Regions from separate parts of the Streptomyces sp. NPDC055962 genome, predicted to be linked through region 2. Evidence: riboswitches for the same ligand, from Rfam matches in the RefSeq annotation. Region 2 holds a riboswitch; the other holds the start of a gene.
What was found. A riboswitch is a leader RNA that binds a small molecule or an ion and turns the genes downstream of it on or off. The one in region 2 is predicted to bind glycine.
Positions count from the first base shown of each region.

Region 1 (10,334 bases), on a different contig from region 2:
CGGAACGAGGGAGGCGTTCTCCATGACCTTCTGGTCGACCTCGCCCCAGGCGGCGTTACGGGCCGTGGTGTCCACCGTGCCGATGCCCTTGACCAGGGCCTCGTTGACACCCTTGTCGTCGAGCTCCATCAGGTTCGTGCCACCGGACGGCTTGATGGCCGTGCCGTTCACGATCTGGTCCAGGAAGCCGAAGCCGGTCGGCCAGTCGGCGCCCCACTGCATCATCATCATGCCGGCGTTGTTCTTGTGGACCCACTCGGGGACGCCCGCGAAGTCGGTGAAGTACTTGTCCGACGGGAACTGCTTGATCTCGGCGGTGATGCCGATCGCCTTCAGGCTGCCCTGGAGCTGCGTGGCGGCGGTGATCTCGTCAGGACGGTCGGAGCGCGCCGTCAGCGTGGTCTTGAAGCCCTTGGGCTGACCGCACTTGGTCAGGTGCTCCTTCGCCTTGGCGGCGTCGCCCTTGCTGCCCTCGGTCGGGTACAGGTCGAACTTCTTGTAACCGGCGACGGTGGGCGGGATGACCGTGCTGGCCGGGTCGCCCTTGACCGAGCCACCGATCGAGTCGATCAGGCTCTGCTTGTCGACCGCGTACTGGACGGCCTTGCGGCACTCGATGTTGTCGAACGGCTTCACGTTGACGTTCAGCGCCATGTACTGGAGGGCGCCGGCGTACGGGTTGTCCGTCTTCGCCTTCTCGGCGGCCTTGACCAGGACCTTGGGCTGCGTCTTGGACTGCAGACCGGTGCCCGCGACGTCAGCGGTGCTCACGTCGTTGAGCAGGTGGTCGTCGACCGTGGTGGGGTTGACGTTGAGCTTCAGCTCGATCTTGTCCGGCAGGGCCTTGCGGATCGGGTCCGTCTTCGGGTCCCACTCCGGGTTGCGGACGAGCGTCGCGCCCTTGCTCTCGTCGTACGCCGAGACCTTGTACGGGCCCGAGGAGACCATCTTCTGGACGTAGCTGGCGCCCGTGTCGGCCTTCTGCTGGATCGGCGCGGTCTGCGAGAACGCGGCCAGGTAGTCCATGTCCGCGAACGGCTTGTTCAGCTTGAAGACGATCGTGTAGTCGTCCGGGGTCTCGATGGACTTGAGGCCCTCGGGGGACTTGTCCTTGTACGGACCCTTGTACTTGTCGCCGCCCTCGAGGTACGCCTTGAAGTACGTCGGGCCGTTGGACAGGGCCTCCGGCGCGAAGTTGGAGCGCTCGACGGCGTACTTGACGTCCTTCGAGGTGATCTCGGTGCCGTCCTCGAACTTCACGCCCTTGCGGATCGTGTACGTCCAGGTCTTGGCGTCCGCGCTGGCCTTGCCGAGGCCCGTGGCGAGGTCGGGGACGACCTCCAGGCTCTCCTTGCCGGCGGCCGGCTTGAAGGTCACCAGGGAACGGGCGTACAGGCGGGAGAAGTTCTGCACCCAGCCGTAGTACGTGTTGCCCGGGTCCAGGGAGTCCGGGCCACTGGAGTGCTCGTACGTGACCGTCCCCCCCTTCTTGTCGGTGCCGTTGACGATGCTCGTCAGCGCGGCGTCCGCCTTGGCGTTGCCCCCACCGCCGTTGCTGTCACCGCCCGAGTCGCTGCCGCTGCAGGCCGATGCGCCGAGCGATACCGCCACGGCCACGGCTATGGCCGCTGCTGTCTTTCTGTTCTGCATGCTGAGGAAAGCCCCCTCGCTAGTCCGGTGCGGCACAGCCGCGATTACTTGCCACGAGGGTCGAGTGCGTCACGCAGCCCGTCCCCCAGCAGATTGAAGGCCAGCACGGTGATGAAGATCGCCATGCCGGGGATGACCATGAACATCGGGTCCACCTCGTAGAGGTCGACCGCCTGCGTCAGCATGCCGCCCCAGGACGCCTGCGGCGGTGCGATACCGACGCCGAGGAAGGACAGGGACGCCTCGAAGAGGATGTTCGTGGGGATCAGCAGCGTCGCGTAGACGAGGATCGGCGCGATCAGGTTCGGCAGCAGCTCGCGGAAGAGGATGAACGGACCGCGTGCGCCGAGCGACCTGGCGGCCTCGACGAACTCCCGCTCGCGCAGCGACAGGGTCTGCGCGCGGACGATACGGCCGATGTAGGGCCAGCTGAAGAAGCCGATCACGAAGATCAGGACCGCGATCCGCAGCGTGAGGCCTTCCAGCCCGAAGGCGTTGCCCTGGAGGGAGGCGGAGATGGAGATCGCGAAGAGGAGGAGCGGGAAGGCCAGGAAGGTGTCCATCAGGCGGCTGATGAAGCTGTCCACCCAGCCGCCGTAGAACCCGGCCACGACGCCCATGACGACGCCGATGACGACCGAGAGCAGCGTGGAGCCGACGGCCACCACGAGGGAGACCCAGGATCCTTCGAGGATGCGGGCCAGGATGTCGCGCCCGGTCTGCGGCTCGACGCCGAGCGGGTGGTCCCAACTGATGCCGCCCAGGGAGCCCTTGGGCGCCAGCAGGACGGGGTCGACCAGGCTCTGGTTGAACGCGTCGGGATCGAGCCCGAAGAGCGACTGGAGCGGCTTGGACAGCACCGCGACGAGGATCAGCAGCACGACAACGATGCCACCGGCCATCGCGGCCTTGTCCCGCTTGAAGCGCGTCCAGGCGATGCGGCCGAGCGAACGGCCCTCGATCTCCTTGCGCCCGGCGCCTTCCAGCACCGTTTCGGGCCGTACATCCGCCCCGGTGGTCTCGATCGGTGCCGTCATTGCGCTGGAGACCCCTCTCGGCCGACGGTGGCCGGCCTGTGACCGCCGCTGTAGCGGCTCGTATCAACATGTGGTGCGTGTGGTGGTGCGCGGGCCGAACGAACCCTGTTTGAAAGAGGGGTACGCGGGGCATGGAGCACCTGCTGTAGGGAGTCTTCAACCACTTTGCGATCACCCGCCAGACCTGACGGGGAATGTTTGCTCAAACGTGATGCTGCCAAGGGGCTTCCGTTATCCGGACAGCCGTGCTCACTGAGCGGACCTCTCGGTCGCTAATCCGCCATAGCGGACATGAGGCCCAACAGCGTTGAACACCGGGCCAATTGCCTTGAGGTCTCCTCGACGCCGGCTGACGTCGGCTCAGTACGCCCGGGGAGCCTGTCCGGTGGCCGGCGGGTAGCCGTAGCCGGGAGCGGCGGGGGCCGGGGCGTGCGCCTCGCGGTCGTAGAACGGCCGTGCGTTGGCGTTCAGCCACATCGCGACCGGGTCGTACTCGTCGGACAACGACACCGTGGAGACGGGCAGGCCGTCGGGGACCACACCGATCGACTGCTGCATCATCGCGCGTACGGCGTCGACGGACGGCCGGCCGGTGTCGTAGAGATCGAGCCCGATCGCGAGGTACGGGACCCCGAGTGCGGGCTGCACCCAGGCGCGCCGCAGCGCGCGGACGGCGGGGGTGCGGTGGGCGTTCTGCGACAGCAGGGCGTAGAACTGCGGGATCTCGACGGCGGGTTCGGTGAGCCTCAGCGGCCCCGCCGGCATCCGGTCGAGGCCGGTGGCGATGCGGCGCAGGTCCAGCCAGGGAATGCCCACTCCGCCGCCGGGGGCGTGCGGGTTGAGCCAGATGCCCCAGCGGTCCGGGAAGAGGGAACGGGCGATGTCCCGGCCCGTGGTGACCTCGTGGGCCCTGTTCCAGCCGCTCGCCGAGAGCTCCTGGGCGGAGGTCACGCACGGGGCGTAACCCAGGCCGTCGACCTCCATGTTGCCGTACTGGGCGTCGGGGGAACCCGCCGTGCCGTGCCAGAGCAGCATCCAGACCTGGCCGTCCGCCAGTGACCGCAGCAGCGACTCGTAGGTGTCGAGGCGCCCGGGGGCCACTTGGCGCAGCATGTGCTCGACCTGCCCGGCCGCCGCGGTGCCTGACGCACTCACCCTGGGTCCCGCCCCTCTTCGATCCGCTGTTCCCGCATGCCTCGCGGTGCTCTGGCGCCGCGCCCGGGCACACGGGGCGGCCTCGTCATCCAACCAGCTTATGCGCCGCCCCCGACACCGGCTTGACGCCACGGGCCGCGGGGGGCTCGCCGCTCAGCGCCCGTCGCGCAGGTAGAAGGGGCGCACCTTCTCCAGCATCCAGTCGCCGACGGGATCCTGCGCCACGTCGAGCAGGAGGAGATTGACCGGCCAGGGGACCTGGACCCGCCCCAGCGCACGCCCCAGGGCGTCCAGCGGGACGCTCTGCGTCGTGGCGTCCAGGACGGTGAGCTCGACGCCGACGAAGAGGACGGGGCTGTCGCCCTCGATGCTGGCCAGCACCCTGCGCGCGGTGCCCACCACGCCTGCGGCCTGGAACTCGGCGGAGACCGCGGACAGGAAGTCGACGGGGTCCTCCTTCCAGTCCGGCTCGTACAGCCGCACCCGGCCACCGCTCGCGGGGCCGTCCAGCGCGGTGCGCCCGGCCCGGCAGAGCTCGGCGACGGCGGGCGGCGGCAGGGGCGTCCCGACCACGCCGCCCGGGTTGACCGCGATGCCGAGCTGCGGCGGGAGCCCGCGGGCGAACTCGCGCGCGGGTGCGACGGTGAAGGAGAGATGGGATCCGACGCACTGGAGGAACTGTGCTTCGGAGCTGAAGACGGGGACGTACGCACCGCCCTCGATGTCGATCGTCGGCAGGTCCAGGGCAGCACTGTCGGGCCCGCCGCCGTTCGGCAGCGGCACCCAGATCTGACTGCGGCCGAGCACCTCGACCAGCCGTCCCCCCGCGCCGGGGACGCCGAGCGAGGCGCTGAGCACTTCTTCGAGCTCGTTGGCCGGCCATCCCTGCGACGGATGCGGAGCCTGGGCCTGAGCCGGAATGTCCACGGTGTCTGTGTCCCTTTCTCGCCGTGCGGTGCGGCTGAAACCTTAGACCGGCTCGCGCCGTGACGGCAGCGCCGCAGGCGGGGGCGGCGTCCGGGGCCGCCGTGCCGTCCAGATTCCGGACGCCGGTCCGGACGGGTGCGAACTGTGCGTATGCGAACGGTGACGCCCCGGGCCACGGTTCCGGGCTTCCCCGGAACCGTGCGCTCCGCCTTCCCGGTCCGCACCGGGTCGCGCAGCCCCTCTACTCCTGCGGGAGCCGGGCCGCCGGGAAGGAGATCCGGCCGATCGCCGCGGCGGCCTCGCGGTCGAGCAGGACCGCCGAGGCGCACCCCGGCGGAAGGATCCCGCTCTCGGTGTCGCGCAGCAGCCGTCCGACCGCGCGCCGGTGCCGGGCGAAGGCGTATCCGGAGACTCCCCGCCCCCGCTCCCGCTGCCCCTGCCTGGCGACCCGGGGGGTGACGTCGAGCAGCACGAGGTGCAGGGTGCTGCCCCGGCGCCGGGCCTCGCGCGCCAGCCAGCGCCGCACCCAGGCCTGCGTGCCGCAGTCGTGCACGACGACCGGGCCGCCCGAGCGCAGGGCCCGCCACAGCCCGGCGTAGTGCGCGACGCGCACCAGGGGGCGGTAGAGGGCGTACGGGAGTGACCCGGGCAGGGCGGCCGCCCAGCGGTCCCTGGTGTCCTGGGAGTCGATCGCGTACTCCTGGACCGCGCGCCGGATCAGCGTCGACTTGCCGCTGCCGGGCAGCCCGGAGACCACCACCACGTCACCGGCCGCGAACTCCAGCCGGTGCGGGCCCCGGCCGCCCCTGCCCCGCAGGTCACTGACCACCGGCACGCCCCCGCCCACCGGCCCGCGGGCGGGCGTGCCCGGCTGCCGCGGCATCGCACCAGGTGCCGCCCCCGCCGTCGTCGCGTAGCGCTGCAACGTCATCGCCTTCCCCCTGCCGAGTCACCCACCGACCTGCCCAAGAAGTGTAAAGAAAAGGTAATGCGGCACAACCGCTTCCGGTCCCACGTGTCGGTACCGGCACCCGTACGGACCGGGACGCCCCACTCTCCCCCAAGGCGTGCGATGATGACCCCGCCAACTGCATACCGGCCGTTTGAATCCGCGCGGGAGAGTCCCGGTCACCGTGTGCGCCGGGCGCCGAAGGAGCAAGTTCCTCCCTTGAATCTCTCAGGCCCCGTACCGCGTGGATGAGGCAGATCTGAAAAGCGGGCCGCTGTGCGGCCCCACCCAAGGTGCAAGCCGAGCCTGACAGGGCTGACCCCGTCAGGACCCTTTCAGAGGCTCTCGGCGAACCTCTCAGGTTCCGATGACAGATGGGGAGGGAACCACCCCCTGTCGTCATGCCCTGGAGCCATGTCCATGAGCACTGCCCCGAGCGCCGCCCCCCGTCTGACCGCCCTCGATGCCCTGCATCGCTCCCTGGGCGCGACCATGACCGACTTCGCCGGCTGGGACATGCCGCTGCGCTACGCCAGCGAGCGCGACGAGCACAACGCCGTGCGCACCCGGGCCGGACTCTTCGACCTGTCGCACATGGGCGAGATCACGGTCACCGGACCGCAGGCCGCGGCCTTCCTCGGCTTCGCACTGGTGGGGAACATCGCCACCGTCGGCGTGGGCCGGGCCCGCTACACGATGATCGTCGCGGAGGACGGCGGGATCCTGGACGACCTGATCGTCTACCGCCTGGGCGACACGGAGTACATGGTCGTCGCCAACGCGGGCAACGCGCAGCTGGTCCTGGACACCCTCACCGAGCGTGCCGGCGGCTTCGACGCCGAGGTGCGGGACGACCGCGACGCGTACGCGCTGATCGCCGTCCAGGGCCCCGACTCCCCCGCCGTACTGAAGTCGGTCACCGACGCCGACCTGGACGGGCTGAAGTACTACGCCGGCCTCCCCGGCACGGTCGCCGGCGTCCCCGCGCTCATCGCCCGTACCGGCTACACCGGCGAGGACGGCTTCGAGCTGTTCGTGGCCCCCGCCCACGCCGAGCAGCTGTGGAAGGCCCTGACCGAGGCCGGCGCGCCCTACGGGCTGATCCCCTGCGGGCTCTCCTGCCGCGACACGCTCCGTCTCGAGGCGGGCATGCCGCTGTACGGGCACGAACTGACCACCGCGCTGACGCCCTTCGACGCGGGCCTGGGCCGGGTCGTGAAGTTCGAGAAGGAGGGCGACTTCGTCGGCCGCGAGGCGCTGATCGCCGCGGCCGCGCGCGCGGAGACCGCGCCGCCCCGCAAGCTCGTCGGCCTCGTCGCCGAGGGGCGCCGGGTCCCTCGCGCCGGCTTCCCGGTGGTCGTCGGCGGGGAGGTCGTGGGCGAGGTCACCTCCGGTGCCCCGTCGCCCACCCTGGGCAAGCCGATCGCCATGGCCTACGTGGACGCCGCGTACGCCGGGCCCGGCACCGAGGGTGTCGGGGTCGACATCCGGGGCACGCACGAGCCGTACGAGGTCGTGGCGCTGCCCTTCTACAAGCGCCGCAAGTGACACGGCGCCCGCGCACGTGACGCAGTCGTGTCTCACACCGTAAGACCACCGTTCATCAGCACTCCCCCGCGTACAGGAGAATTCAGGTCATGAGCAACCCCCAGCAGCTGCGGTACAGCAAGGAGCACGAGTGGCTGTCGGCCCTCGAGGACGGCGTGGCCACGGTCGGCATCACCGAGTTCGCGGCCAACGCGCTCGGTGACGTCGTCTACGCCCAGCTCCCGGAGGTCGGTGACACGGTGACCGCGGGCGAGACCTGCGGTGAGCTGGAGTCGACCAAGTCGGTCAGCGACCTGTACTCGCCGGTGACCGGCGAGGTGACCGCGGCCAACCAGGACGTCGTGGACGACCCGTCGCTGGTGAACTCCGCCCCCTTCGAGGGCGGCTGGCTGTTCAAGGTGCGCGTCGCGGAGGAGCCGAAGGGCCTTCTCTCCGCCGACGAGTACACCGCGTTCTCCGGCAACTGAGACCTTAGGGACCCACTGATGTCGCTTCTCAACTCCTCCCTCCACGAGCTGGACCCGGACGTCGCCGCCGCCGTCGACGCCGAGCTCCACCGCCAGCAGTCCACCCTCGAGATGATCGCCTCGGAGAACTTCGCTCCGGTCGCGGTCATGGAGGCGCAGGGCTCCGTCCTCACCAACAAGTACGCCGAGGGCTACCCCGGCCGCCGCTACTACGGCGGCTGCGAGCACGTCGACGTGGTCGAGCAGATCGCGATCGACCGCATCAAGGCGCTCTTCGGCGCCGAGGCCGCGAACGTCCAGCCGCACTCGGGTGCGCAGGCCAACGCCGCCGCGATGTTCGCGCTGCTGAAGCCGGGCGACACGATCATGGGCCTGAACCTGGCCCACGGCGGTCACCTGACCCACGGCATGAAGATCAACTTCTCCGGCAAGCTCTACGACGTGGTCCCGTACCACGTCGACGACACCGGCGTCGTGGACATGGCCGAGGTCGAGCGCCTCGCCAAGGAGTCGAAGCCGAAGCTCATCGTGGCCGGCTGGTCCGCCTACCCGCGCCAGCTGGACTTCGCCGCCTTCCGCCGCATCGCGGACGAGGTCGGCGCGTACCTGATGGTCGACATGGCGCACTTCGCGGGCCTGGTCGCCGCGGGCCTGCACCCCAACCCGGTGCCGCACGCCCACGTCGTCACGACCACCACGCACAAGACCCTCGGCGGCCCGCGCGGCGGCGTCATCCTGTCGACGCAGGAGCTCGCCAAGAAGATCAACTCCGCGGTCTTCCCCGGTCAGCAGGGCGGCCCGCTGGAGCACGTGATCGCGGCCAAGGCCGTCTCCTTCAAGGTCGCGGCGACCGACGAGTTCAAGGAGCGCCAGCAGCGCACCCTGGACGGCGCCCGCATCCTCGCCGAGCGCCTGGTGCAGCCGGACGTCACCGAGGTGGGTGTCTCCGTCCTCTCCGGCGGCACGGACGTCCACCTGGTCCTGGTCGACCTGCGCAACTCGGAGCTGGACGGCCAGCAGGCCGAGGACCGCCTCCACGAGCTGGGCATCACGGTCAACCGGAACGCGATCCCGAACGACCCGCGGCCCCCGATGGTCACCTCGGGTCTGCGCATCGGCACGCCCGCCCTGGCCACCCGCGGCTTCCAGGCCGAGGACTTCACCGAGGTCGCCGAGATCATCGCGGCCGCCCTGAAGCCCGTCTACGACGCCGAGGCGCTCAAGGCCCGCGTGATCGCGCTGGCCGAGAAGTTCCCGCTGTACCCCGGCGTCAAGTAGTCACCCAGGATTTGCACGCCGGGTGGGGGCACCGCGCACACTGGACACCGTGTGCGCGGTGCCCCCACCCCTTTGCCCCGCGTACCCGGGCCCACCGGCCCGTCCCCGCACCACCCGGCGGACAACGACGTCCACCAACGCCTTAGGAGTACTCCCGTGGCCCTCTCGGTCTTCGACCTCTTCTCGGTCGGTATCGGCCCGTCCAGTTCCCACACGGTCGGCCCGATGCGCGCGGCCCGCATGTTCGCCCGCCGCCTCAAGAACGAGGGCCTGCTGGTCCACACCGCGTCGGTGCGGGCGGAGCTCTTCGGCTCGCTCGGCGCGACCGGCCACGGCCACGGGACGCCCAAGGCCGTGCTGCTCGGCCTGGAGGGCGAATCGCCCCGCACGGTCGACATCGAGGGCGCCGACGCCCGCGTCGAGGAGATCCGCACCTCGGGCCGCATCAATCTGCTCGGGGTGCACGAGATCCCCTTCGACGCCGACGAGCAGCTGGTCCTGCACCGGCGCAAGGCCCTGCCGTACCACGCCAACGGCATGACGGTCACCGCCCACGACCGCGAGGGCGCCCCGCTCCTGGAGAAGACGTACTACTCGGTGGGCGGCGGCTTCGTCGTCGACGAGGACGCCGTGGCCGGCGAGAACCCGATCATCCCCGACGACACCGTCCTCAAGCACCCCTTCCGCACCGGTGACGAGCTGCTGCGCCTCGCCGGTGAGACCGGCCTGTCGATCTCCTCCCTCATGCTGGAGAACGAGAAGGCCTGGCGCACGGAGGACGAGATCCGCGGCGGTCTCCTGGAGATATGGCGCGTCATGGAGGCCTGCATCGCGCGCGGCATGTCCACCGAGGGCATCCTCCCCGGCGGCCTGAAGGTCCGCCGCCGCGCCGCGAACTCGGCGCGGCAGCTGCGCGCCGAGGGCGACCCCCAGGCGCACGCGATGGAGTGGATCACCCTCTACGCGATGGCCGTCAACGAGGAGAACGCGGCCGGGGGCCGCGTCGTCACCGCTCCGACCAACGGCGCGGCGGGCATCATCCCCGCCGTCCTGCACTACTACCTGACCTTCGCGGCGGGCGGCTGCACCCAGGCCGAGAAGGAGGACGGCGTCGTACGCTTCCTGCTGGCCGCCGGGGCCATCGGCATGCTCTTCAAGGAGAACGCCTCCATCTCCGGCGCCGAGGTCGGCTGCCAGGGCGAGGTGGGCTCCGCCTGCTCCATGGCCGCGGGAGCCCTCGCCGAGGTCCTGGGCGGCTCCGCCGAGCAGGTGGAGAACGCCGCGGAGATCGGCATGGAGCACAACCTGGGCCTCACCTGCGAC
Region 1 is NZ_JBHJYN010000001.1:316,431-326,764, forward strand. It holds gene ACFC51_RS01405 (ABC transporter substrate-binding protein) at 1-1,650, opposite strand, end outside; gene ACFC51_RS01410 (ABC transporter permease) at 1,695-2,687, opposite strand; gene ACFC51_RS01415 (enhanced serine sensitivity protein SseB C-terminal domain-containing protein) at 3,048-3,842, opposite strand; gene ACFC51_RS01420 (enhanced serine sensitivity protein SseB) at 3,996-4,769, opposite strand; gene ACFC51_RS01425 (AAA family ATPase) at 5,011-5,700, opposite strand; glycine riboswitch at 5,874-5,971, shown strand; gene gcvT (glycine cleavage system aminomethyltransferase GcvT) at 6,139-7,266, shown strand; gene gcvH (glycine cleavage system protein GcvH) at 7,356-7,733, shown strand; gene glyA (serine hydroxymethyltransferase) at 7,752-9,011, shown strand; gene ACFC51_RS01445 (L-serine ammonia-lyase) at 9,168-10,334, shown strand, end outside.
Region 1: it holds a riboswitch for glycine, as region 2 does, so the genes downstream of both, gcvT (glycine cleavage system aminomethyltransferase GcvT) here and gcvP (aminomethyl-transferring glycine dehydrogenase) in region 2, are expected to answer to the same signal.

Region 2 (10,334 bases):
TGCGGTTCGAGGCGCTTGGCGATGTAGTTGGCCGCGAGTACGGCGACCTGCGTCGCGCGCTTCAGGCCCTCGCCACCCATCAGGCGTACGTAGGCCCACGAGATCGGCAGGATGCCTGCCGAACCCCACGGGGCGGCCGAGATCGGGCCGACACCCGTCTCCGGGCCAGCCGCGGGCTGGAGCGGGTGGTTGGGGAGGTACGGCGCCAGGTGGGCGCGCACACCGACCGGGCCGACGCCGGGCCCGCCGCCGCCGTGCGGGATGCAGAAGGTCTTGTGCAGGTTCAGGTGGGAGACGTCGCCGCCGAAGTGACCCGGCTTGGCGAGACCGACCAGCGCGTTGAGGTTGGCACCGTCCACGTACACCTGGCCGCCGGCCTCGTGCACCTCACCGCAGATGTCGGCGACGTGCTCCTCGAAGACACCGTGCGTCGAGGGGTAGGTGATCATGAGGACCGCGAGCTCGTCGCGGTGCTTCGCGATCTTGGCCCGGAGATCCTCGATGTCGACCTCGCCGTCGTCAGCGGTCTGCACGACGACGACCTTCATGCCGGCCATCACCGCGCTGGCGGCGTTGGTGCCGTGCGCGGAGGACGGGATCAGGCAGACGGTGCGGCCGTGGTCGCCGTTCGCCCGGTGGTAGGCGCGCACGGCCAGCAGCCCGGCGAACTCGCCCTGCGAGCCGGCGTTGGGCTGGATGGAGACGGCGTCGTAGCCGGTGACCTCGGCGAGGCGCTCCTCCAGCTCACGGATGAGGGTGAGGAAGCCCTGTGCCTGCTCGGCGGGCGCGAAGGGGTGCAGGGCGCCGAATTCGGGCCAGGTGATCGATTCCATCTCGGCGGTCGCGTTGAGCTTCATGGTGCAGGAGCCGAGGGGGATCATGCCGCGGTCCAGCGCGTAGTCACGGTCGGCGAGCTTGCGCAGGTAGCGGAGCATCGCCGTCTCGGAACGGTGCTGGTGGAAGACCGGGTGGGTGAGGACCATGTCGGTGCGCAGCAGTCCCTCGGGCAGCGCGTCGGCGGTCTCGGCGTCCAGCGCCTCGATGTCGCCGCCGGCCCCGAAGGCCGCCCAGACGGCCGCGATCCGGGCACGGGTCGTGGTCTCGTCACAGGCGACGGAGACCTGGTCGGCGTCGACGAGGCGGAGGTTCACCCCGCGCTCGCGTGCGTCGGCGACCACCTGCGCGGCCTTGCCCGGCACACGGACGGTGAGGGTGTCGAAGTACGCGCCGTGCACGACCTCGGCGCCGGAGGCCCGCAGCCCCTCGGCGAGGAGGGCGGCGAACCGGTGGGTGCGCCCGGCGATCGTCCGCAGCCCGTCGGGGCCGTGGTAGACGGCGTACATGCCGGCCATGACGGCGAGCAGCACCTGGGCGGTGCAGATGTTGCTGGTGGCCTTCTCGCGGCGGATGTGCTGCTCACGGGTCTGCAGCGCCAGACGGTAGGCCTTGTTGCCGTCGGCGTCGACGGACACGCCGACGAGCCGGCCGGGCAGGCTGCGGGCGAACTTCTCGCGCACGGCCATGAAGCCGGCGTGCGGCCCGCCGAAGCCCATCGGGACGCCGAAGCGCTGCGTCGTGCCGACGGCGATGTCCGCGCCCAGCTCGCCGGGCGAGGTCAGCAGCGTCAGGGCCAGCAGGTCGGCCGCGACGGAGACGATCGCGCCCAGCTCGTGCGCCTGCTCGATGACGGGCCTGATGTCGCGCACGGCGCCGGAGGCGCCGGGGTACTGGAGCAGCACTCCGAAGACGCCGCGTCCGGCGATCTCGGCCGGGATGCCCTCGGAGAGGTCGGCGACGACCACCTCGACACCGGTCGGCTCGGCGCGGGTCTCGATCACGGCGATGGTCTGCGGCAGGGTGTCGGCGTCGACGAGGAAGACACCGTTCTTCACCTTGCCGACGCGGCGCGCCAGCGCCATGGCCTCGGCGGCGGCCGTGCCCTCGTCGAGGAGCGAGGCGCCCGAGGTGGGCAGCCCGGTGAGGTCGGCGACCATCGTCTGGAAGTTCAGGAGGGCCTCGAGCCGCCCCTGGGAGATCTCCGGCTGGTACGGCGTGTAGGCCGTGTACCAGGCGGGGTTCTCCATGACGTTGCGCAGGATCACCGGCGGCGTGAACGTGCCGTAGTAGCCCAGGCCGATCATCGGTGCGAGCACCTGGTTGCGGTCGGCGAGGCTCCGCAGCTCGGCCAGCACCTCGGCCTCGGTGCGCGCCTCGGGCAGGTTCAGCGCCTCGGCGCTCCTGATCACGTCGGGCACCGCGGCGGCGGTGAGCTCGTCGAGGGAGCCGTAACCGACCTGGGCGAGCATCTTGGCCTGCGCCCCGGCGTCGGGACCGATGTGGCGCTGCTCGAACGGAATGCCCTGCTCCAGCTGGGAGAGCGGAGTGCGACGGGGGGTCATGATGGAGGCCTCCTGGTCTGCCACGACCTGCGAGGGGCGCCACGGCGTGGCTGCCCGAACGGCCTCCCCCTCTGTCATCTCGACCTGAGAGCTTCACCGGCGCGCCCTCGGGCGTACCGGCTTTCACCGTCGGTGAGGGCGGTACCCGCGACGACCTGTGCCGTACGGATCCCGACCTGCTTTCCAGAGTGACCTCGTCCGTGCGGTACGGGGGCCTGAGAGATTCCGGGGAGGAGTTGCTCCTTCGGCGCCCCCGGATCTCTCCGGAGGACTCTCCCGCACAGGGTCAGCAGCCGGTTCCAGCCTACCAGCGGGGTCACCGCGGGCCTTCTCGAGTGGCCGACGGTCCGGATCTGGCCTTTCGTAGACCCTGTGGAGCAGTCGCGACCACCTGATGCAGTTGTGACCAGTGGGAGGCACCGTGCAGACCGACATCGATCCGCGCAGCCTGATCGGCCGCAAGGCCTTCGACCGTCGTGGTGCCAAGATCGGTACGGTCGACGAGGTCTATCTCGACGATGCGACCGGGGTTCCCGAATGGGCCGCCGTGCGTACCGGACTCTTCACCCGGGACGCGTTCGTCCCGCTGGAGCCGAGCGAATTCGTGGACGGGGCGCTGCGGATCCCCTTCGACCGCGGCCTGATCAAGGACGCACCGGACTTCGGGGTGGGCCGCCACCTCTCGCCCGAGCAGGAGCTGCAGCTCTACCGGCACTACGGACTGGACTCCTCCCCCTCCGCCGGTCCCGCCCCCGACAGGGACTTCGGCAAGCTGGCCGGCCACGAGGAGTAGTCCACCGGATCCCGCACCAGGGGAAGCGGGTCGGCCGGCCGCAGCTGCGGGTCGTCGATGCGGAACGTACGCACCCGGCCGGGGCCCGTCCACGGTTCCTCGAAGCGCACGGTGACCCGGCCGACACCGCTGCCCTGCACCCAGCCGTGCCCGTGGACCTCGTGCCGTACGTCGTGCCCGGCCGGCCAGCGCCGCGACGACGGCGGCTCGCCGCTCTCCCGTGGGCCCCGGTCGGCGGCCTTCTCCGCCGTGTCGTCGTGTTCGTCCGGGGCGTCGGCCGCGGACTCCTCCGCGGCGTGCTCGGCTTCGGCGGCCTGTGCGAACAGGTCCTCCTGCGTGAAGTCCGCCAGCCCCGTGACGCCCACTCCGAGCAGCCGGACCCCGCCGGTCGTGTCCACGGCCTCCAGGAGCCGTGCGGCGGCCTCCCGGACCACCGCGGGGTCGTCGGTGGGGCCGCGCAGGGTCTCCGACCTGGTGAGCGTCGAGAAGTCGTAGCGGCGCACCTTGAGGACCACGGTGCGCCCGGACCGTCCCGCGTCCCGCAGCCGCCGCACGCACCGGTCCGCGAGCCGCTCGACCTCCGACCTGACCCGCACACGGTCGTGCAGGTCCACGTCGAAGGTGTCCTCGACCGACACGGACTTGGCGTCCCTCTCGGCGACCACGGGACGGTCGTCGTAGCCCCGCGCCATGCGGTGCAGCGCGACGCCGTGCGCCTTGCCCAGCAGCCGCACCAGCTCGGCCTCGCCCGCCTCCGCCAGGTGACTGACGAGGGTCATGCCCGCACGCCGCAGGTGGTCGCCGGTGGCCGGCCCCACACCCGGGAGGATCCGCACCGGCATGGGCGCCAGGAGCTCCCGCTCGGTACCGGGTTCGATCAGCAGCAGGCCGTCCGGCTTGGCCTCCTCGGAGGCGATCTTGGCCAGCATCTTGGAGCCGGCCAGCCCGACGGAGCCGCTGAGGCCGGTGACGGCTCTGATCACGGTGCGCAGCTGCCCGCCGACGGCGCGGGCGGACTCGGCGTCGTCGGCGACCCCGCCGGCCTCCAGATCGACGAACGCCTCGTCCAGGCTGAGCGGCTCGACGAGGGGTGAGAGCCGCCCCAGGAGCTCCATCACCTGGTCGCTCACCGTGCGGTAGAGCGCGAAACGCGGGACCAGGTACGCGGCGTTGGGCGCGAGACGCCGCGCCTGACCCATCGGCATCGCCGAATGCACACCCAGCCGCCTCGCCTCGTACGACGCGGTGGCGACCACTCCGCGCATGCCCAGGCCGCCCACCACCACGGGTTTGCCACGCAGGCTGGGCTTCGCCGCCTGCTCTGCAGAGGCGTAGAAGGCATCCATGTCCAGATGCAGAATGGTGGGCGCGGCTCTCACACGGACCGATGGTGCCTCATGCCACTGACATCCGGCCCGCCCGGCGCCCGCGCCGCACCGCTCCGCCGGGGGCTCAGCCCGCCCGATTGCGTCGTCGCGCCAGTTCGTCCGCGGGGTTGTGACCGATCAGCGTCTCCCCCGTGTCGACACGCTCTCCGTGGAGCTGGGACAGCGCGGCGTCGACGTCGCGCCAGACGACCCCCACCGCGATGCCGAAGACGCCTTGGCCGCCCTGGAGCAGACTCACGACCTCGTCCGGCGAGGAGCACTCGTAGACCGTCGCCCCGTCACTCATCAGGGTCATCCGCTCCAGATCCGTGAAGCCACGGGCCCTGAGGTGCTGCACCGTCGTGCGGATGTTCTGGAGGGCGACCCCCGTGTCCAGGAACCGCTTGACGATCTTGAGCAGAACCACGTCCCGGAAGCTGTAGAGACGCTGCGTGCCCGACCCGTAGGCGGGACGTACGCTCGGCTCCACCAGCCCCGTACGCGCCCAGTAGTCGAGCTGTCGGTAGGTGATACCGGCAGCCGCGCACGCGGTGGGCCCCCGGTAGCCGATGTCCCCTGACTCTGCCGCACCGTCCGCTGCCACCACCGCCGGCTGAACCGGCTGTCTGATGGAGTGGTCGGCCGCACTGCCGTGCTGCCGGTACGGCCCACCCGCAGCCGTACCGTCGCCGCTGATTCTCACGCCGACCTCCGTCCTTGACCTGCCATCTCGAAGGTAGGCAGTCACCAGGGGTGCGTCAACGATCGCCACACTCGGCACGCCGAGTGATAATCACCCTGAGGGTGGTTTCCCGTGACTGAAATCCGGGAACGGCTTGTCGGATGCGCTGACACCGCCCCCACGGCGGTCACTGGCTGTTCGTGCCGAAGTCCTCCGGCGAGATCTGGTCGAGGAACTCGCGGAACTTCTCCACCTCGTCCTCCTGCTCGTCCGGGATGGCGATACCGGCGTCGTCGAGCACCCCGTCACTGCCGTAGATCGGCGTGCCGGTGCGCAGGGCGAGCGCTATGGCGTCGGACGGCCTCGCGCTCACCTCGACCCCGCTGGCGAAGACCAGCTCCGCGTAGAAAACCCCTTCTCTGAGGTCCGTGATCCGGACCTCGGTGAGCTCCTGGCCGACGGCCTCGAGCACATCCTTGAAGAGATCATGGGTCAGCGGCCTGGCCGGAGCCATGCCCTGCTGGGCGAAGGCGATCGCGGTCGCCTCGCCAGGACCGATCCAAATAGGGAGGTACCGGTCGCCTCCCACTTCACGCAGGAGCACGATCGGTTGGTTGGAGGGCATTTCCACCCGGACACCCACAACGTCGAGCTCGTTCACACAGCAACCCTAGGACGTGCCCGCCATGTTTGGATAGTCGGGCTCCTCCAAGGTCAGTGGAAACTGACCTTCAGGGCCGTCTGGACGAGTGCGGCATGGAGGCGGACGGACAGCTCCGCGAGCTCCTTCGCAGTGGCCTCCGCATGGGCTCTGGTCTGCGGGTTCCGGTGCCGCCGCAAGGGCGCGACCACCTGCTCGACCAGCCCTGCCTCCCGCTCCGCGGCCGCCTTGACCGCGCGCAGGTGCCGGGGCTCCAGGCCGAAACGGCCCAGGTCCGCCACGAGCCGCGCCACCGTCACGGCCTCGGCGTCGTAGCTGCCCCCGGCGGCGGGCACGATCAGCCCGTACGACTCCCACTCGTCGAGCTGCTCCTCCGTCGCCTCGGTGGCGGCGAGGAGCTCGGAGCGCCCGATACGGGCCGCTGTGGCCCCACCGGGCTCCTGGTCCCGGTGAGGATCGGCCGGGTCGCCCTGCCCGCCTGCGGACGGCAGGGCCGCCTGCTCACCGCGCGCCAGCGCCTCGAGGTGCTCACGGATGACCTTGAGCGGCAGGTAGTGGTCCCGCTGCATGCGCAGCACCTGCGCCAGCCGCTCGACGTCGGCAGGGCTGAACTTGCGGTATCCCGAGGGCGTCCGCTGGGGCTCGATGAGCCCCTCCGCCTCCAGGAAACGGATCTTGGAGATCGTCACTTCGGGAAACTCGTCGCGCAGCTCGAGCAGCACCGTGCCGATGCTCATCGCGCGCTCGCCCGCGGCGGCGGTGCCGTGACCGGCACCGCCTGTCGGTGTTCGCAGCATGGACCTTCCTGGGGGTCCCCCCGGACGAGTCCGGGGAAGGGTCACACGCCCCGCTGGCTCGCGTAGAAGACCAGTCGGTACTTCCCGATCTGGACTTCGTCGCCGTTGGTCAGCGCGACGGAATCGATGCGCTCGCGGTTGACGTAGGTTCCGTTGAGGCTGCCGACATCACCCACGGTGAAACTACCGTCCGGGCCCCTGTGGAACTCCACATGACGCCGCGACACGGTCACGTCGTCGAGGAAGATGTCGCTCTGCGGGTGACGGCCGGCCGTCGTCAGGTCGCCGTCGAGCAGGAATCGGCTGCCGGAGTTCGGGCCGCGGCGGACCACCAGCAGTGCGGACCCGGCGGGCAGGGCGTCGACCGCGGCCTGTGCCTCCGGGGAGAGCGACGGGACGGCCGTCTGGCCGGTCGCCTCGGCCTCGTACGCCTCGATACCGGAGATCGAGATGGTCGAGGTCGTCTCCGCGGCACGCTCGGGAACTCCGCCCCTCAGCGGCGCGCCGCAGTTGGAGCAGAAGCGGCTGGCCTCGGCATTCTGATGCCCGCACCTCGTACAAACCGGCATGGACGAGCCCTCCGGAGCGGGGGCGAACCCTCCACCCGTACTCGAGGTCGATGGTTCCTCGAAACCTATGCGGCCTGCACCTCCAGGGTCAACAGACGACGCGCCGGTCCCACCGGCGGATCCCTGCACCTCATCGCGGAAGAGCGGGCGCTCCGAGCCCTGCTCGTCGACACCCTGGCCCTGACGCGGGGCGCGGTGGCGGGCAGCGCTGTTGCTGTCCTCGCGGGCGCTCTTTCCGAACAACTTCGCAAACAACTTCACGGGCGTTTCCCCTTGACCGAAATAGACCCGCCCGTGGGGCAGGACGAACCCTGAACGAACACACCTGCCGACCCGGACATCCTCACAACGTCCGTATCCACCCGACAGTTTCCACCACGCGTCACCGATCCGTTGCGCCGACCCCCCGCAACCCGGTGCCCGTGTCCTGCGAGCCCTTCACACCGCCGTCTCACCGCGACGACGACCGAGCGTAATCAGGCTGTTCCGCCGGCCGCAAGGCGTCCACGACGATGTCGTCGGCACGCGCCACCTCCGCCGTGGCCTGCTCCTTCTCCAGCGTCTGCACCACCCCGCCCGGGATGTTCAGAGCCGGTTCCAGGTCCTGCGGCTTGCCGATGACCTTGAACTCGTACGGAGCCTCGATCTTCCGGCCGTCCACTCTCAACTCTCCCCCGTCTCCGGAGAAGTACGTGTCGGCCACGACACGTACGCCGTCGACCTCGATCGCCTCCGCGCCCGCGGCCCGAAGCTCCTGGATGGTGTCGAGGAGCATGTCGGCCTCGACGGCACCGCCCGGGTCACTGATGGTCAGCGTGATACCCGGACCGTGCGCCGCGACGGTTCCTGCAAGGATACCGAGCTGGCGCTCCTTCTCGAGCGTCTGTTTCCGGGCCTCCTCGGCCTGGTCGGAGCTGTTCTCCAGCTCCGTGCGCTGGTCGTCGAGGCGCTGCTTCTCGTCCTCGAGACGCTCGGTGCGGTTGTCGAGTTCGTCGAGGATGCGGACCAGGTCCTCCTGGCGGGCACCGCGTAGGGCGCTGTTGTCGCTGTTCGACCTGACCTGGATCGCCAGCCCCAGGCCGAGGACGAACAGCAGGAGCGCCACGATGAGTTGAGCTCTGCTCACCCTCGGGGGCCACAGGCCGGCACGCAGCCTCTGACGGCCGGAGACCCTCTCGTCCGGGGCGGGAGGGGGCGGCGCCGGTACGGGCGCCTCGGCGGGGAGCGCACCGGGGCGCTCCCCGTTGCCGGGGCCGTGTCCGCTGCTCGGGTTCGGTCCGTTGTTCATCGGCCTCACGCCCGGAAGACGTGGCGCCGGATGGCTGCCGCGTTGGAGAAGATCCGGATGCCGAGCACGACCACCACACCGGTGGAGAGCTGGGCTCCGACGCCCAGCTTGTCGCCGAGGAAGACGATGAGGGCGGCCACCACGACGTTCGACAGGAACGACACGACGAACACCTTGTCCACGAAGATCCCGTCGAGCATGGCCCGCAGACCGCCGAAGACGGCGTCCAGCGCGGCCACCACGGCGATCGGCAGGTAGGGCTCGACCACCGCCGGCACTTCGGGCCGGACCAACAGTCCGACCACGACTCCCACGACGAGGCCCAGTACGGCGATCACGATGTGCCCTTCCCTGTGTCTGCCGCACCACTGCCCGTGTCTGCGGCCTGAGGCTCTGCTGTACGTACGATCAGGCTGGGCGCGGCCGGAAGGCGCACCTTCTCCTGCTCGGAGATGCTGGTGCGGATGTCGAAGCTCTCGTGCAGCGCCTGGAGGTACTGGCCGTCCGCACTGTCCTCGAACGCCGTGGCGAGCCTTTTCCCGTCCCCCACCGCAAGCACCGTGTACGGCGGCACGAGCGGTCTGTTGTCGACCAGTATGGCGTCGCCCGCGGCGCGGATCGCCGAGAGAGCCGTCAGCCGCTGCCCGTTGATGGCCACGGCCTCGGCTCCCGACTGCCACAGACCGTTGACCACGCGCTGCATGTCCCGGTCGCGCACCCGCCCGGTGTCGGCGAAGCCGGTGGACTCACGCGGCCCGCCACCGCCCTGGTCGGTGTCCTCCGCGTCGTCCACCACGAGCTTGATGCCGGGACCCTCGACGGGGGTCGCACCGGACAGCAGGGCCACCAAGGCGCCCTGATCCCCGCCGTGCTTCTCCAGAGCCTTGAGCTGCCGCTCGCCGACGTCCTTGCGCAGTGCGTCGACCTCGGCCTGGAGCGTGTCCGCCGTGGAGGTCTCCGCGTTCACGCGGTCGATGAGCTCCTCGCGCTCCTTGGCGACGACCGGGGCAGCCACCTGCGCCTCCGCCGCGCCGAGCGTCACGACGAGCGCGGCCAGCACCAGACCTGCGGCAAGGCCCAGCTTCGCCTTCAGGGTGCGTGGCAGTCCCTCGCTGCCTTCGGACCTGCGGCGCGCCGAGGCCTCGGCGTATCCCTCGTCGAGGCTGTGTTCCATCACCGTGGTCAGCAGCGACATGGACGCGTCGGGGCGAGGACGCGGCGGAGCGCTACTCCGATCGGGGGGCGGCTGCGACATGCCGCACATCGTCGCACGTCATGCCTGCTGCCGCCGAATGGGCCCACCGCTGTCCCGGAAGCCCGCGGAACACGGCTTCCGGGACAGCGGTCACCTGCTCAGTCCCCCGCGCTGTCCACGACCGCCGCCCACTCGTCGAGCAGCGCCTGTGCCGAGGCGTCGTCGGGTCCCTCCGCCCACAGGTGGGTGACCGCCTCCGCCCGGTCCGGCAGCACCATGACCCAGCGGCCGTCCGTCTCGACCACGCGGACTCCGTCCGTGGTGTCCACGCTGCGGTCGCCCGCCGCCTCCACGACGCGGCGCATGACGAGCCCCTTGACCGCCCACGGGGTGGCGAGGTCGCGGCGCAGCACATGGGCGCGCGGGATACGGGCGTCGATCTGGCTGAGGGTGAGCTGTGTCCTGGCCACAAGGCCGATGAGCCTCACGAAGGCCGCCGCACCGTCGAAGACGCTGCTGAACTCGGGGACGATGAATCCGCCGCGGCCGTCGCCGCCGAAGATGGTTGCGTCCTCGCGCCCGA
Region 2 is NZ_JBHJYN010000019.1:2,978-13,311, reverse strand. It holds gene gcvP (aminomethyl-transferring glycine dehydrogenase) at 1-2,399, opposite strand, end outside; glycine riboswitch at 2,593-2,688, opposite strand; gene ACFC51_RS33595 (PRC-barrel domain-containing protein) at 2,821-3,192, shown strand; gene ACFC51_RS33590 (DNA polymerase IV) at 3,114-4,571, opposite strand; gene ACFC51_RS33585 (MerR family transcriptional regulator) at 4,645-5,262, opposite strand; gene ACFC51_RS33580 (bifunctional nuclease family protein) at 5,429-5,902, opposite strand; gene ACFC51_RS33575 (MerR family transcriptional regulator) at 5,956-6,699, opposite strand; gene ACFC51_RS33570 (FHA domain-containing protein) at 6,741-7,529, opposite strand; gene ACFC51_RS33565 (DUF881 domain-containing protein) at 7,720-8,556, opposite strand; gene ACFC51_RS33560 (small basic family protein) at 8,562-8,894, opposite strand; gene ACFC51_RS33555 (DUF881 domain-containing protein) at 8,891-9,811, opposite strand; gene ACFC51_RS33550 (sugar phosphate nucleotidyltransferase) at 9,910-10,334, opposite strand, start outside.